3 regions of the Cryobacterium serini genome follow, and region 1 is predicted to be linked to each of the others. Evidence: predicted binding sites of a transcription regulator. Region 1 holds the regulator's gene; each other region holds the start of a gene.
What was found. Region 1 encodes LexA, which represses DNA repair genes until DNA is damaged. Its sites were predicted from a motif close to TCGAACANNTGTTCGA; they were not measured.

Region 1 (4,148 bases):
GACGGCGCTCCCGCCGGCTTTTCGCCGTTGTCCCGGCTCGATGATCTTCTTCCCGTTTACGCGGCGCTCCTCGCACGGCTGAAAGATGCCGGCGCTGACTGGGTGCAGCTCGACGAGCCGGGCCTGGTCAGTGAATCCATTGATGTGCCGCGCGCCGAGACACTGGCGGCTGTCGCATCCGTTTATGGGCTGCTGGGTCGGTTGACCGTGCGGCCGGCTCTGTTCGTTGCGGCGCCCTATGGCAGCCTCGATGATGCCCTGCCCGTTCTCGCCGCCACAGCCGTTGAAGCAATCGGTCTCGACCTGGTGCGGGGAACTCTGCCGCAGGCGGTACCGGGGCTGGCCGGCAAGACCCTCGTCGCCGGGGTAATCGACGGCCACAACATCTGGCGTGGCGACTTGGCCGGCGCGTATGAAACCGCTGAGAGCGTGCGCGGACTGTCCCCTTCCGTGGCCGTGTCCACGTCGACGTCCCTGCTGCACGTGCCGCACGATGTGCTCGATGAAACGTCGCTTCCGGGCTCGTTGGCGAGCTGGCTGGCCTTTGCCGACCAGAAAGTCGGGCAGGTCGCTACCCTCGCGCAGGGGCTCGTCAAGGGACGGGCCGCTATCGCGGGGTCGTTGGCCGACGCCGCGGCGGCGCTGGCTGCGCGGCACAGTGCCCCTGGCGTGCGCGATGGCGTCGTACGGCACCGTGCTGCGGCGCTCACCGACGCCGACTTCAGCCGCGGCGCTTACGCTGATCGTCTGAGCGCGCAGGATACGGCGTTGCAGCTGCCGCCGTTGCCGACGACGACGATCGGATCGTTCCCGCAGACCGGCGACATACGCCGAACACGCGCCCAGTTTCTCAAGGGAACCATAGCCGCCGACGAATATCGTTCCCTGATGCGCGCCGAGATCCGTCGGGTCGTGGCGCTGCAGGAGGAGATCGGGCTCGACGTGCTCGTGCACGGAGAACCCGAACGCAATGACATGGTGCAGTATTTCGCCGAAAACCTGGATGGGTTTGCCGTGACCGAGAACGGCTGGGTGCAGTCCTACGGCAGCCGCTGCACGCGGCCATCCATTCTGTGGGGCGACGTAGCGCGCCCGGCCCCGATCACCGTGGACTGGTCGGTGTACACGCAGAGCCTGACGGCGAAGCCGGTCAAGGGCATGCTCACCGGACCGGTGACGATCCTTGCCTGGTCCTTTGTGCGCGATGACCAGCCGCTGGGCGAGACCGCCCGCCAGGTGGCACTGGCCCTGCGCGATGAAATCGTTGATTTGGAGGCTGCGGGCATCAAGATCGTTCAGGTCGACGAACCGGCCCTGCGCGAATTGTTGCCGCTGAAGAAGAAGGACCACGCAGACTACCTGGATTGGTCGGTCGGCTCATTCCGTCTCGCCACGGCCGGTGTAGCGGATGCGACCCAGATTCACACCCACCTCTGCTACTCGGAGTTCGGCGTCGTCATCGAAGCCATCCGCAACCTGGACGCAGACGTCACGAGTATCGAGGCGGCCCGTTCCCGGATGGAGGTCGTGCAAGAGATCGAGGCCGGCGGGTTCGACCACGGAATCGGCGCCGGGATCTATGACATCCATTCACCCCGGGTGCCGAGCATAGAGGAACTGACGACCCTGCTCGACACCGCCCTGGAATCGATTCCCGAACGACAGGTCTGGGTGAACCCGGATTGCGGCCTCAAGACGCGTGGCTACGAAGAAACCGTGCAGTCGCTGCAGAATATGCTCGCCGCCACGCGGCTGGTGCGCGAACGCCTGAGCGCCCACGTGAGCGCCTGATACGACCGACGCACTGAGAAAACGGGCCCGACCACCGCTTGGTGGCCGGGCCCGTGTCGTGCGATATCGATCAGGGCGAGGCCTAAACCGAGCGCAGCACCGCGACGACCTTGCCGAGGATGTCGGCAAAGTCGCCGACGATCGGTTCGAAGTTGCTGTTGCGCGGCAGTAGCCAGGTGTGACCATCGCGCTTGCGCAAGACCTTCACCGTGGCCTCGTTGTCGAGCATGGCTGCGACGATCTCGCCGTTCTCTGCGGTCTTCTGCTGGCGAACGACGACCCAGTCGCCGTCGCAGATGGCGGCGTCGATCATGGACTCACCCACGACCTTGAGCATGAACAGCTCTCCCTGTCCCACGAGCTGGCGGGGAAGCGGGAAGATCTCGTCTATCTGCTGGTCGGCCGTGATCGGAATGCCCGCGGCGATGCGACCGACCAGGGGCACCATCGCAGCGTCGCCGACCTGGACTCCCGGGTGAAAGCTATCCTGGTCGCCGGTGCCGGTGCCGACGTCTTCGGGGGCACGTTGAATCTCGATGAGGACTTCGAGGGCACGCGGGCGATTTGGATCGCGGCGCAGGTAACCGCTGAGTTCGAGTTGGTTGAGTTGGTGGGTCACGCTCGACAGAGAGGCAAGACCGACCGCATCGCCGATTTCCCGCATGCTCGGCGGGTAACCGCGCGAACTCACCGAGCGCTGAATCACGTCGAGAATAGCGAGCTGGCGTTGGCTCAAACTCTTGCGGCGCCGAGTGCCGCCCTTATCGCGGGTACCACTGGTGTCTTGTGTCACGATGTGCCCTCCTGGAGTAGGTCCCGCTTGGCCCGAAACCGTGTCACGCGGGAATGTCGGTGGTGTCTGGTTGAGTGTAAATCAAGCAATTGTTCTATCGAAAGTTTATCCAGTTCCACGCCCTGAAACAAACACTTATTCGAGTGTGTTGCGCCAAATTCCGGGCTGAGACGAAAAAAAGCTTGCATGTTCGATTGTTCGAAGTTATATTCGGAATATAGTTTCGTATCTGGCCCTCCCGGCCGAGGGCCGGATACGAGACTCGCAGCCCGCCTACCTTGGAGGTTTGACATGACCACAGTATGTGCACCAGCACTTCCCGTACCGGCAGCCCTCACGCCCACACCGCGTCTTCGCCTCACCCGCCGAGGCCGCCTTGTTTTCACAACTCTCGCGACCGTCCCGCTGGTGATCGGCGCCATGTCTTTGGCCATCAACGGCGGTGCGGCCGGTGCGGTGGACTCCGCCACGGGCATCGACCTCATGTCGTATACGACCGACTCAGGAATCGTTACGACCCTGGCGTACTCGCCAACCGACGTCGGTTCCGCCCGGTTCATCACGGTCGAACCCGGCCAGACCCTGTGGGACCTTGCCGAAGAGATCTCGCCGGCAGCCGACCCTCGCGACGTGGTGGCCGACATCAAACGACTCAACGCCCTGTCGGTTGAAACTTTGCAGCCGGGCCAGCGTCTGGAAATCCCCGCCGACTCCTAAAAGGTATCGGCCGCGGCCCAGGGCCGTAGCATGGAGAGGGTGACCAGTCTCGAAGATCTTCCGCTCCGCACCAATCTGCACGGCCTCACCCCATACGGTGCTCCGCAATTGCACGTTCCGGTGGCGCTGAACGTCAACGAGAACACTCACCCCATTCCCGACTCGGTGGCGCGCGACATCCTCGCTGGCCTGGCCGAAGCCATCCATTCGGTAAACCGGTATCCCGACCGTGAGTTTACGGCCCTGCGCGAGGCGCTGGCCGGGTACCTCGGTGCGGGGCTCACCGCCGACAATATCTGGGCGGCGAACGGGTCGAACGAAGTGCTTCAGCAGGTGCTTCAAGCTTTCGGCGGGCCGGGGCGCAGCCTGCTCGGCTTTGCCCCGACATACTCGATGTACTCGATTCTCGCGTCGGGTACTGACACCACCTGGATTCCGGGCACGCGTGACGCCGACTTCGAGCTCTCGCCGGTCACCGCCGTCAGCGAGGTCACGCGAATCAACCCCGACGTTGTTTTTCTCTGCTCCCCGAACAACCCCACCGGCACCCCGCTCTCGCTCGAGACCATCGCCGCCGTCTACGACGCGACCGACGGCATCGTCGTCGTTGACGAGGCCTACGCCGAATTCGCACCCGCTGGCACCCCGAGTGCGATCACCCTGCTGCCCGGTCGGGAAAGGCTTCTCATTTCGCGCACCATGAGCAAAGCCTTCGCCTTTGCCGGTGCCCGGGTCGGCTACCTGGCTGCCGATCCCGCGGTAACGGATGCCCTGCGCCTGGTGCGTCTGCCGTACCACCTCTCGGCTCTGACTCAGGCCGCTGCGAACGCCGCCCTGGCGCACAGCG
Region 2 (4,148 bases), on a different contig from region 1:
ACTGCGTCTCGATCACAGCGTTCACGATCCATTCGTCGAGGCGGTATCGCTCTCATTTTGCTGTCCCCGGTAGTCTGGGTCTTCGCTTACTTTTTTGTGCTGGTCACCGGCGGTGAAGTCAGCATGCAGGCGATCCTTCCCATCGCCTGGCTGCTGCTCGGCACCGGAGTGGTCTTCGCCGGGGTGCGCATGGCTCGCCCGCTGCCCGATGACGGCTCAGACGCAACAACAGCATCCGTCACGCGCATAGCCCTGCTCGGGTTCGATCCGCTCAGCGAGCCGGCCCGACTTCCGCGGACGTGGACCGAGGATTCCAAGCTGGGCGAGCGCCTCGACCAATTCATGCGCGACGCGTACACGAATTTTCCGACGCCGAGCGAGCTTCCGGTCCTGCGCATCCCGAACGTGCGTTCTGGGCGCACCGAGGCATCCATTCAGGTGCGGGCCGTGCTCGAACAGTTTGCTGCAACGGATGCGTTGAATCGCGTCTGAGCGCGGGTTGCCAGTGTTGTGATGATCTACCCGGGAATTTACTGAGGCTTGTACCGGCACATTAGGGGCGTACATTTCTTCGCTTATGCTGAACCCAGCAACTTGGGCACGGCCGTTCGGTCTCTGGCTTCTGGGGGCACCGACGTAAGGCACTGCACCATGAACAAGAAGAATATCCTCATCGCTACCGCCGCAGGCGTAGTTCTCGCTCTCGCTGGCGCTGGCATTGCCCTCGCCGTGAGTGACAACGACAATGACGGCCCACTCACCGGCGAAACCCTCGACCGTGCGAGCAACGCAGCCGTGGCCGAGGTCGGCCCCGGTACCGTGACCAAGGCCGAACGCAATGACGACGGCGGAAGCGCCTATGACCTTGAGGTGCGTCTCGACGACGGCACGACCGTCGACGTTGAGCTCAACGATGCATTCGACGTGGTGTGGGTTAGCGAATTCGACACTGACGACTCCAACAATTCCAGCAACAGCGGCAATTCATCCGCGCCGAGCGTCACCCCCAGCGCCCAAGCCGACTCGAGTGCCGTCGACCAGGCCGCCAGCGAGCGTGCCAGCGCGGAGGCCGCAGCCCTCGCTGCGATCGGCAGCGGTCGGGTGACCGACTTCGACCGGGACACCGACTGGGACCACCTCTACGAGGTTGAGATCACCCTCGATGACGGCAGCGACCGCGACGTCGACCTCGACGCCAACTTCGTCGTCGTCAGCATCGACGACGTGCAGCAGTAAGTCCCGTTTTCGCGTGAGGCGTTGAGCGAATTCGCTCAACGCCTCACGCGTTTAACGTTGTTAGCGCTCGACCAGAATGCCGTCTTCGTCGCAGTAGACGGTGCGCCCGGGAGTGAAGACGACGCCAGCGATCTCAACGACGGTATCCGCTGTGCCGGCCCCGGTCTTGGAACTCTTGCGCGGGTTGCTGCCGAGGGCTTTCACCCCAAGGTCAAGGGCGCCGATCGCGATGCGGTCACGCACAGCACCGTTGATGATCGCGCCGGACCAGCCGTTCGCTATGGCGAGGTCGGCGATCATGTCGCCCATCAGTGCCGAGTTGAGTGAGCCGCCGCCGTCGATGACGAGCACTGCCCCATGACCCGGCGTGGACAGGATCGACTTGAGCAGCGCGTTATCTTCAAAGCAGGTGACGGTGCGGATCGGGCCGCTGAACTGGGCTCGTCCGCCGATCGTCTGAAACTGCAGGGGTACGGATTGCAGCTCGTCGCCACGCTCGTCGTACAGCTCAGCGGTCAATACGGTCATTGTTCCTCCAGGATTTCGTTGCCTCCAGAGTAGGCCCCGCCACGCTGCACTGGATCGGACTGCCGCCGACCTTCCAAAAAGTGCCTCTCGTTGCTCGAATGCGTCTTCGCATGAAAATCCCAATACATCGGAGAATATTTCGACTTTTATCTTTGATATTGGTACACTTATTCTATGAGCCAAAGCGGCGACACTCCCCAGCAGCACGGTGTGAGTGATCGTTTTCTGGCGATGCTGACCGATAGCGAGTTCGAACGGTGGGCGTTCTCCGACGAAGACCACGTGTGGATTGATGCCTTCCGGGAGGAATGTCGCACGGCCTGGGAGGCTGAAGAAGCAGCCGACGCAGAAGAAGCTAACGCACGAACGGCCGCTGGTCAGGGTCAGCTGTTCGTTGACGGCCCGACCATCCCGGCCGGCCTCGATCTTTCCGAGGTATTCGCCGCGGTACCGCCCGAGCACCTGTTCGACGAGGACTTCCGCGAGGAGTTCCTCTATACCGACTACCTCGCGGCCAATTTCCTCCCGGCCGATTACCTCGCGGCCGATTATCTCCAGACCGACGGCAGCCCCGCCGCCGAGGACCCGGCTGCGGGCTTGAGCCCGTTTCAGCGGCGCCAGGCGCAGTTCGTCGACCGCGTCCTCTACTTCGAAAAGATCATTGCCTGGGCGCAGGCCAGCAAAGCCGAAGCCCTCACCGAGGCCTGGGATTACACCACCAACACCGCCGAGACCGGCCGCCCGCAGGCCGGACCCAACCACGAGCACGACTGGGACGCCACCTTCGCCGCCCAACAAGGGCTGGTCGCGGAGATGGCGTGTGCGCTGCGCATCCCCGCCGGAACCGCCTCCGGCCTCCTGCACGAGAGTCGAGTGCTGGTCGAATCCCGCCCCCGCACCCTCGACGCTCTTCGCACCGGGCAGATCTCCCTCCGGCACGCCCGCCAACTACTCGACCAACTCGACTCCGTCCCCCAGCCCGCGCAGACCGACCTGGAAGCAGTGCTGCTGCCGCACGCTCGCCAGCTCACTGCGGCGCAGTTCGACGGCAAAGCCCGCAAACTGCGGGAACGGTTCCACCCCGACAGCATCACCGTTCGCCGGACGAAATGCCTAGCCGACCGCAACGTCATGTTCTACCCGGATAAAGACGGCATGGCCACGCTCTGGTTGCGTGCCGCCGGCGAGGACCTGCAGGGTATCTACACCCGCGTCACCGACACCGCCCTCAGCCTGCAAGGCCCCGATGAACCCCGCACCCTCAGCCAGTTGCGAGCGGATGTCGCCGTCGACCTCCTCCAGCAGGGCGTCACCGGCAGCGGACTTGGTGCCGGACTCACCGCGAACGTCAACGTGACCGTGCCGGTGCTCACCCTGATGGGTCACAGTGACGAACCCGGCGAGCTGGAAGGGTACGGGCCGATCGACCCGGAGACCGCCCGCAAGCTGGCCGGCACCGCGACCAGTTTTCTGCGCATCCTCACCCACCCGCACACCGGCATCGTCCTCGACGTCAGCAGCACACCGTTCCGGGTACCGACGGCCTTGAAGAAATACCTCCGGCTACGGGATGGAACCTGCCGGTTCCCCGGCTGCAACCGCTCCGCCGGCCACAGCGACCTCGACCACACCGTCGATAAACAATTCGGTGGACCGACCACCGCGACCAACCTGCATTTTCTCTGCCCGGCCAACCACAACCTGAAGCACTTCAGCGACTGGAAAGCAATCCCCGATCCCGACGGCACCCTCCACTGGATTAGCCCCGCCGGCAAACACTACGCCACCGACCCCGTCACGCGCATCAGCCCCCACCTGCAACAAACCGAAACGCCACCGCGGGCGCCAGTCCCGCCCACCCCACCAGACGAACCCCTGAACAACCCGTGTAACACCGCCTGGAACACCGCCTGGAACACCGACGACCCCAACCCGCAACCGTTCTAACCTGCTACTCCTTGCGGTCGAGCATCAGCGTCGGCGTCGGTCGGCGTCGGTCGGCGAAAGTCGGCGAAAGTCGCGCGTGAGCACGATCAGCGTGAGCACGATCAGAGAGACGAATCCGGCCGCGAGCCAGCTCAGGCTGACCACGAGGGCCCGCGGCGACAAGCTCGTCCACGGTTAGAACGTGAGCACGACGCCCAACTCGAGACTCGCGCTGCGGCACCACTCGGCGCACAATGGTGGAGTGATTCGCAAACGAGTGCTCGCCCGCGGTGAGGTGCAGGGCGTGGGATTTCGGTTTCACGCTCGAGCCGAGGCCCAGCAGCTTGGGCTCGGCGGTTACGCTCGCAATCGGCCGGACGGGTCGGTGGAACTCGAAATCGAGGGGCGGGAGGCATCCGTTTCGCGCATGTTGCACTGGCTTGAATGTGGACCGCGCT
Region 3 (4,148 bases), on a different contig from region 1:
GCGGTGAGGCCCGGCGAGAGCGGCCCGGGCTCGGCGAGCGACAGCGCCACGAGCTGAGCCACCGTCGTGTCGTTGAGCAGGGCGATGGCACGGGTATCGAGGGCGTCACGCAACTGCCGGTTGGCGCCGTCTTGCACTGCGCGGTGGATCGCGGGCTGGGCGGCGTTGCTCGCGCGACGGTCGATTCCGGCGAGCACCATTGCACCGACGAGCACAAGGTAGGTGCACAGGGTGAACAGGTCGGGCCGGTACGGCACGGTGGTGGTCAGGATAGCGAGGAAGGCGGCGGCCTCGGCGAGGATGAAGGCGGCAGTGCTCCAGAGCACGCCGCCGACGGCGGTTATTCCGGCGCCGCCGACCATGATGAGCGCCATCTTGGGCATAGCAACGAGAAACATATTCGACGCGGGAAATACGTTCGGAACGCTGAGCACTGTCGTCGTGAAGATGTAGACGCCGAGGGTTCCCACGACAAGATAGGCGATCGCGAATGCAATGCGGCGATGCCGGGTGAAGAGCACGAGCAGGGCGCCCATAGCAACGACGACCGCGACTGTCACCCAGAGTTCGGGACTGTTCAGGCTAAGGATCGCAACCGACACGGCTGCCGCCATGAGACAGGTCAGCGCAAACCAGTGCGCGGCCCGCGCGAGGGCGCGCGTGAGCGTCAGCTGGACCAAGTGGCCCGGTAACCCTAAAGACATATTTCCCCCGGGTCAAGTATGCCACCGGGGGTGGGTGGGCATGGTTGGCGGCATCCGCTCGCCGGGCCCACCTTATGGCCCCGGGCCCAGTTTCTAAACGGGGCCCATGGACGGGGCCCGTCCATAACAAACGTCAGAACAGCGTCGGCGCCAGATCGGGCGGGAGCTCGGCGGCGATCAGCGACCGGGAGCCCTGCGCGCTCTCGGCCCACCTTATGGCCATGGGCCCAGTTTCTAAACTGGGCCGATGGACGGGGGCCGGGCCCCGTCCGCTTGACGCGGACGGCACAGGGGACGGGGCCGGTAGGCGAGAGGGGGACGCGGGCATCCGCTCGGGAGAGGCCGGAAGGGCGCTCGACCGCAGGCCCCCGGTGGCCGGGTCGACGATTCCACGCTCCAAGCCGTGCGCGCGAATGAGGGGTTTGATGCGGGCCGCGAGCCAGGTGCGGTACTCCTTGGGCGCGTATTGGCCGCCCGCGTAGAGCTCAAGGTAGCGACCGACCAGCTCCGGATGCTCGCGCGCGAGCCACAGCAGGTACCAGTCCTTGACGGCGGGCTTGAGATTGAGTCCCGAGTAGAGCACGCTCGTGGCGCCGGCAGCCTTAGCCCGCCGCAGGGCCTCGTCGAGGTGAGCGCGGGTGTCGGTGAGAAAGGGCAAAATCGGCATAAGAAAGACGCCGCAGTCGAGACCGCGTTCGCGCACCGCCGTGACCGTGGCGAGGCGCGCCGTGGTGGTGGGGGTTCCGGGCTCGACCGACTGCTGCAACTCGTCATCGTAAATTGCGATCGACATGGCCAGGTCCACCGGAACGTGTTCGCTGGCCTCCACGAGCAGGTCGAGGTCGCGGCGCAGCAGCGTGCCCTTGGTGAGAATGGAGATGGGCGTCTTGCTGTCGGCGAGGGCCGCAATAATGCCGGGCATGAGGCGGTAGCGCCCCTCCGCGCGTTGGTAGGGGTCGGTGTTGGTGCCAAGGGCCACGGGATGCCGGCCCCACGTCGGCTTGGCGAGTTCTTTTCTCAAGATCTCAGCCACGTTGACCTTCACGATGATCTCGCTGTCAAAATCTTTGCCGGCATCGAGGTCAAGGTACTGGTGCGTGGTGCGCGCAAAGCAATAGGTGCAGGCGTGCGAACAGCCGCGGTAAGGGTTGATCGTGTAGCCAAACGGCATCGCGCTCTGGCCGGGAACGTGATTGAGCGCCGATTTGCAGAGGATCTCGTGGAACGTGATTCCCGCGAACTCGGGCGTCTGCACACTGCGCACCAGGTTGTTCAGGCGGGCAAGTCCCGGCAGTGCGCCGACCTGTTCAGTTTGTAATTCTTGTGAGCTCCACCGCATGCATCTAGTCGAACACAGGTACTAGTCAAATGCAAGCACTGCGCAATAAACCCGGAGTGAAGCGGATGCCGGCGGCCGCACCGCGCGCACTGCCTCCTCGCGGCACTCGTTCGGGAAGCGGGCACCCGATGCTCAGAGTGCCACGAGTTGTAAGGGGTGCCGCGAGGCGCGGGCAACGAGGCGCGGGCAGGATCGGGGCGGGTCGCGGCATCCGCTTGGGAAGCGGGCACCCCTACTACGGGGTGCCACGAGCGGTGCTGGGAACCACGTGACGTCCCGCTCTGCGGCATCCGTCGGCCAACACTGTGCTGACCGACGGATGCTGTTCCCTAGCGCATCAGACCAGCCTGCCCGCGGCGACGCCCGAGGGTCATAGCGGCAGCGCCGAGGGCGATGAACAGACCGGCGAGCAGCGTAAACGGCAGCGGGTCGATACCAGTGTCGGATAGGGCCTTCGCCGCCGGGACGATCGCGGCCGTCTGTGCCGGTTTCGTGGCGGGGGGTGTGGCCGCCGGCACCGTGGCGGCAGCAATAGTCACGGTCGACCACCCGATAATGTCGCCGGCCGCGTCGCTGATCGCGATGCGGTGCGCTCCGACCAGCGACGCGGGAACCGTCACCGTTATGGTTCCCGTGGCCGAGGCGGTCTGCCACGACGTCCCGATCGGCGTCGACAGGAACCAGGCGTAGTACTGCTCGCCGGCGTCGAGTCCGCTGATTGTGACCGATTCACCCTGAGTGAGTTCGAGCGTGTCCGGAACGATCGCATTCTCTATGTCCTCACTGAGGTCGTCCTCAGCGGGGGTCGCCGGCAGCGTGCGTACCGCAGCGGAATCCGCCGAGTAGGCGCTACTGCCCACGCCGTTCGTTGCCTGCACGGTTGCCGTGTATTTGGTGGCTGCCAGCAAGCCGGCGAACGTCGCGGTCGTGGTGGCAGCATCCGTTGTCTTCTCGGCAATTAGCTCGCTGCCATGAAAAGCGCGCACGGTGTATCCGGTCAGTGCAGAGCCGCCGGTGCCAGCAGGAACCGACCACGTGACGCTGGCTTCAGTCGCCGAGAGCGCGGTGACGTTCGGTGCCGCTGGAACGTCGGGGGTCGTCGGCGGAATGGTGACGGCGGCAGAGAGAGCGGATGCCGCTGATGAACCGACCGCGTTGGCAGCAGCGATATCAACCGTGTAGGCGATTCCCCGTGCGAGGCCGACGAAGGTGACCGTGGTCGCCGTCGTGGTCTTCGTCTCGACCAGCACGCTGCCGTTGAAGAGCCGCACTGTGTATCCGGTTAGGTCAGCGCCGCCGTTGTTCGGGACTGTCCAGGAGGCGGTGATCTTTGAAACGGATGCCTGCTCCAGCGATGGCGCACTCGTAATGTCGGGCACGGTCGCCTTCGTCGTAACCGCCGCAGAGCGATCGGAGGCGAGCCCCGCGCCGACGGAGTTCGCGGCGAACACCTCGACCGTGTACGCAGTAACCCGAGTGAGACCCGAGAAAGTGACGGACAGGTCGCCCGTTGTTTTCGTACTGACCAGCGTCGGGCCCTGGAACAGCTTCACGGTGTAGCTCGTGACCGCGGTTCCACCGTTGTCAGTCGGAGCCGTCCAGGCCACGGCAATCTCGGTGGCCGAGGGAGCAGTCGCGGTCGGCGCGGCGGGGACGCCGGGGATCGTCACCGGGATGGTGAGGGCGGCGGAGGCAGCGGAGGCTGCTGCCGCACCGATGGCGTTCGACGCCGAGACGTCGGCCGTGTAGGCGATTCCCCGTGCGAGGCCGGCAAAGGTGACCGTGGTCGCCGTCGGGGTCTTCGTCTCGACCAGCGTGCTGCCGTTGAACAGCCGCACGGTGTAGCCCGTGAGTTCAGCGCCGCCATCGTTCGGCGCCGCCCAGCTGACGGTGATCTTAGAAACGGATGCCTCCCCCAGCGTCGGCGCTGTCGTCGCGTCGGGCACGGTGGCCTTCGTTGTTACCGCCGCTGAACGGTCAGAGGCAGGGCTGCTACCGACCGCGTTGGTCGCGCTGACCGCGACAGTGTAGGCCGTGGCCCGAGTGAGGCCGGTGAAGGTGAGGGTGCGAGCATCCGTTGTCTTGGTGTCGACCAGGTTGGTTCC

Region 2: the regulator LexA is predicted to act here: its motif matches at 1,859-1,874, upstream of E3T51_RS00660 (HNH endonuclease signature motif containing protein).
Region 3: the regulator LexA is predicted to act here: its motif matches at 2,052-2,067, upstream of E3T51_RS13250 (Rv2578c family radical SAM protein).

What each region holds. Positions count from the first base shown of each region.
Region 1 covers NZ_SOHN01000010.1:32,255-36,402, reverse strand. Annotated here, with positions in the region: gene metE (5-methyltetrahydropteroyltriglutamate--homocysteine S-methyltransferase) at 1-1,791, shown strand, start outside; gene lexA (transcriptional repressor LexA) at 1,874-2,584, opposite strand; gene E3T51_RS08355 (LysM peptidoglycan-binding domain-containing protein) at 2,876-3,301, shown strand; gene E3T51_RS08350 (histidinol-phosphate transaminase) at 3,332-4,148, shown strand, end outside.
Region 2 covers NZ_SOHN01000003.1:130,120-134,267, forward strand. Annotated here, with positions in the region: gene E3T51_RS00645 (RNA-binding protein) at 1-492, shown strand, start outside; gene E3T51_RS00650 (PepSY domain-containing protein) at 652-1,236, shown strand; gene rraA (ribonuclease E activity regulator RraA) at 1,297-1,764, opposite strand; gene E3T51_RS00660 (HNH endonuclease signature motif containing protein) at 1,939-3,711, shown strand; gene E3T51_RS16635 (hypothetical protein) at 3,736-3,873, opposite strand; gene E3T51_RS00665 (acylphosphatase) at 3,893-4,148, shown strand, end outside.
Region 3 covers NZ_SOHN01000016.1:268,104-272,251, reverse strand. Annotated here, with positions in the region: gene E3T51_RS13255 (sensor histidine kinase) at 1-680, opposite strand, end outside; gene E3T51_RS13250 (Rv2578c family radical SAM protein) at 838-2,043, opposite strand; gene E3T51_RS13245 (fibronectin type III domain-containing protein) at 2,373-4,148, opposite strand, start outside.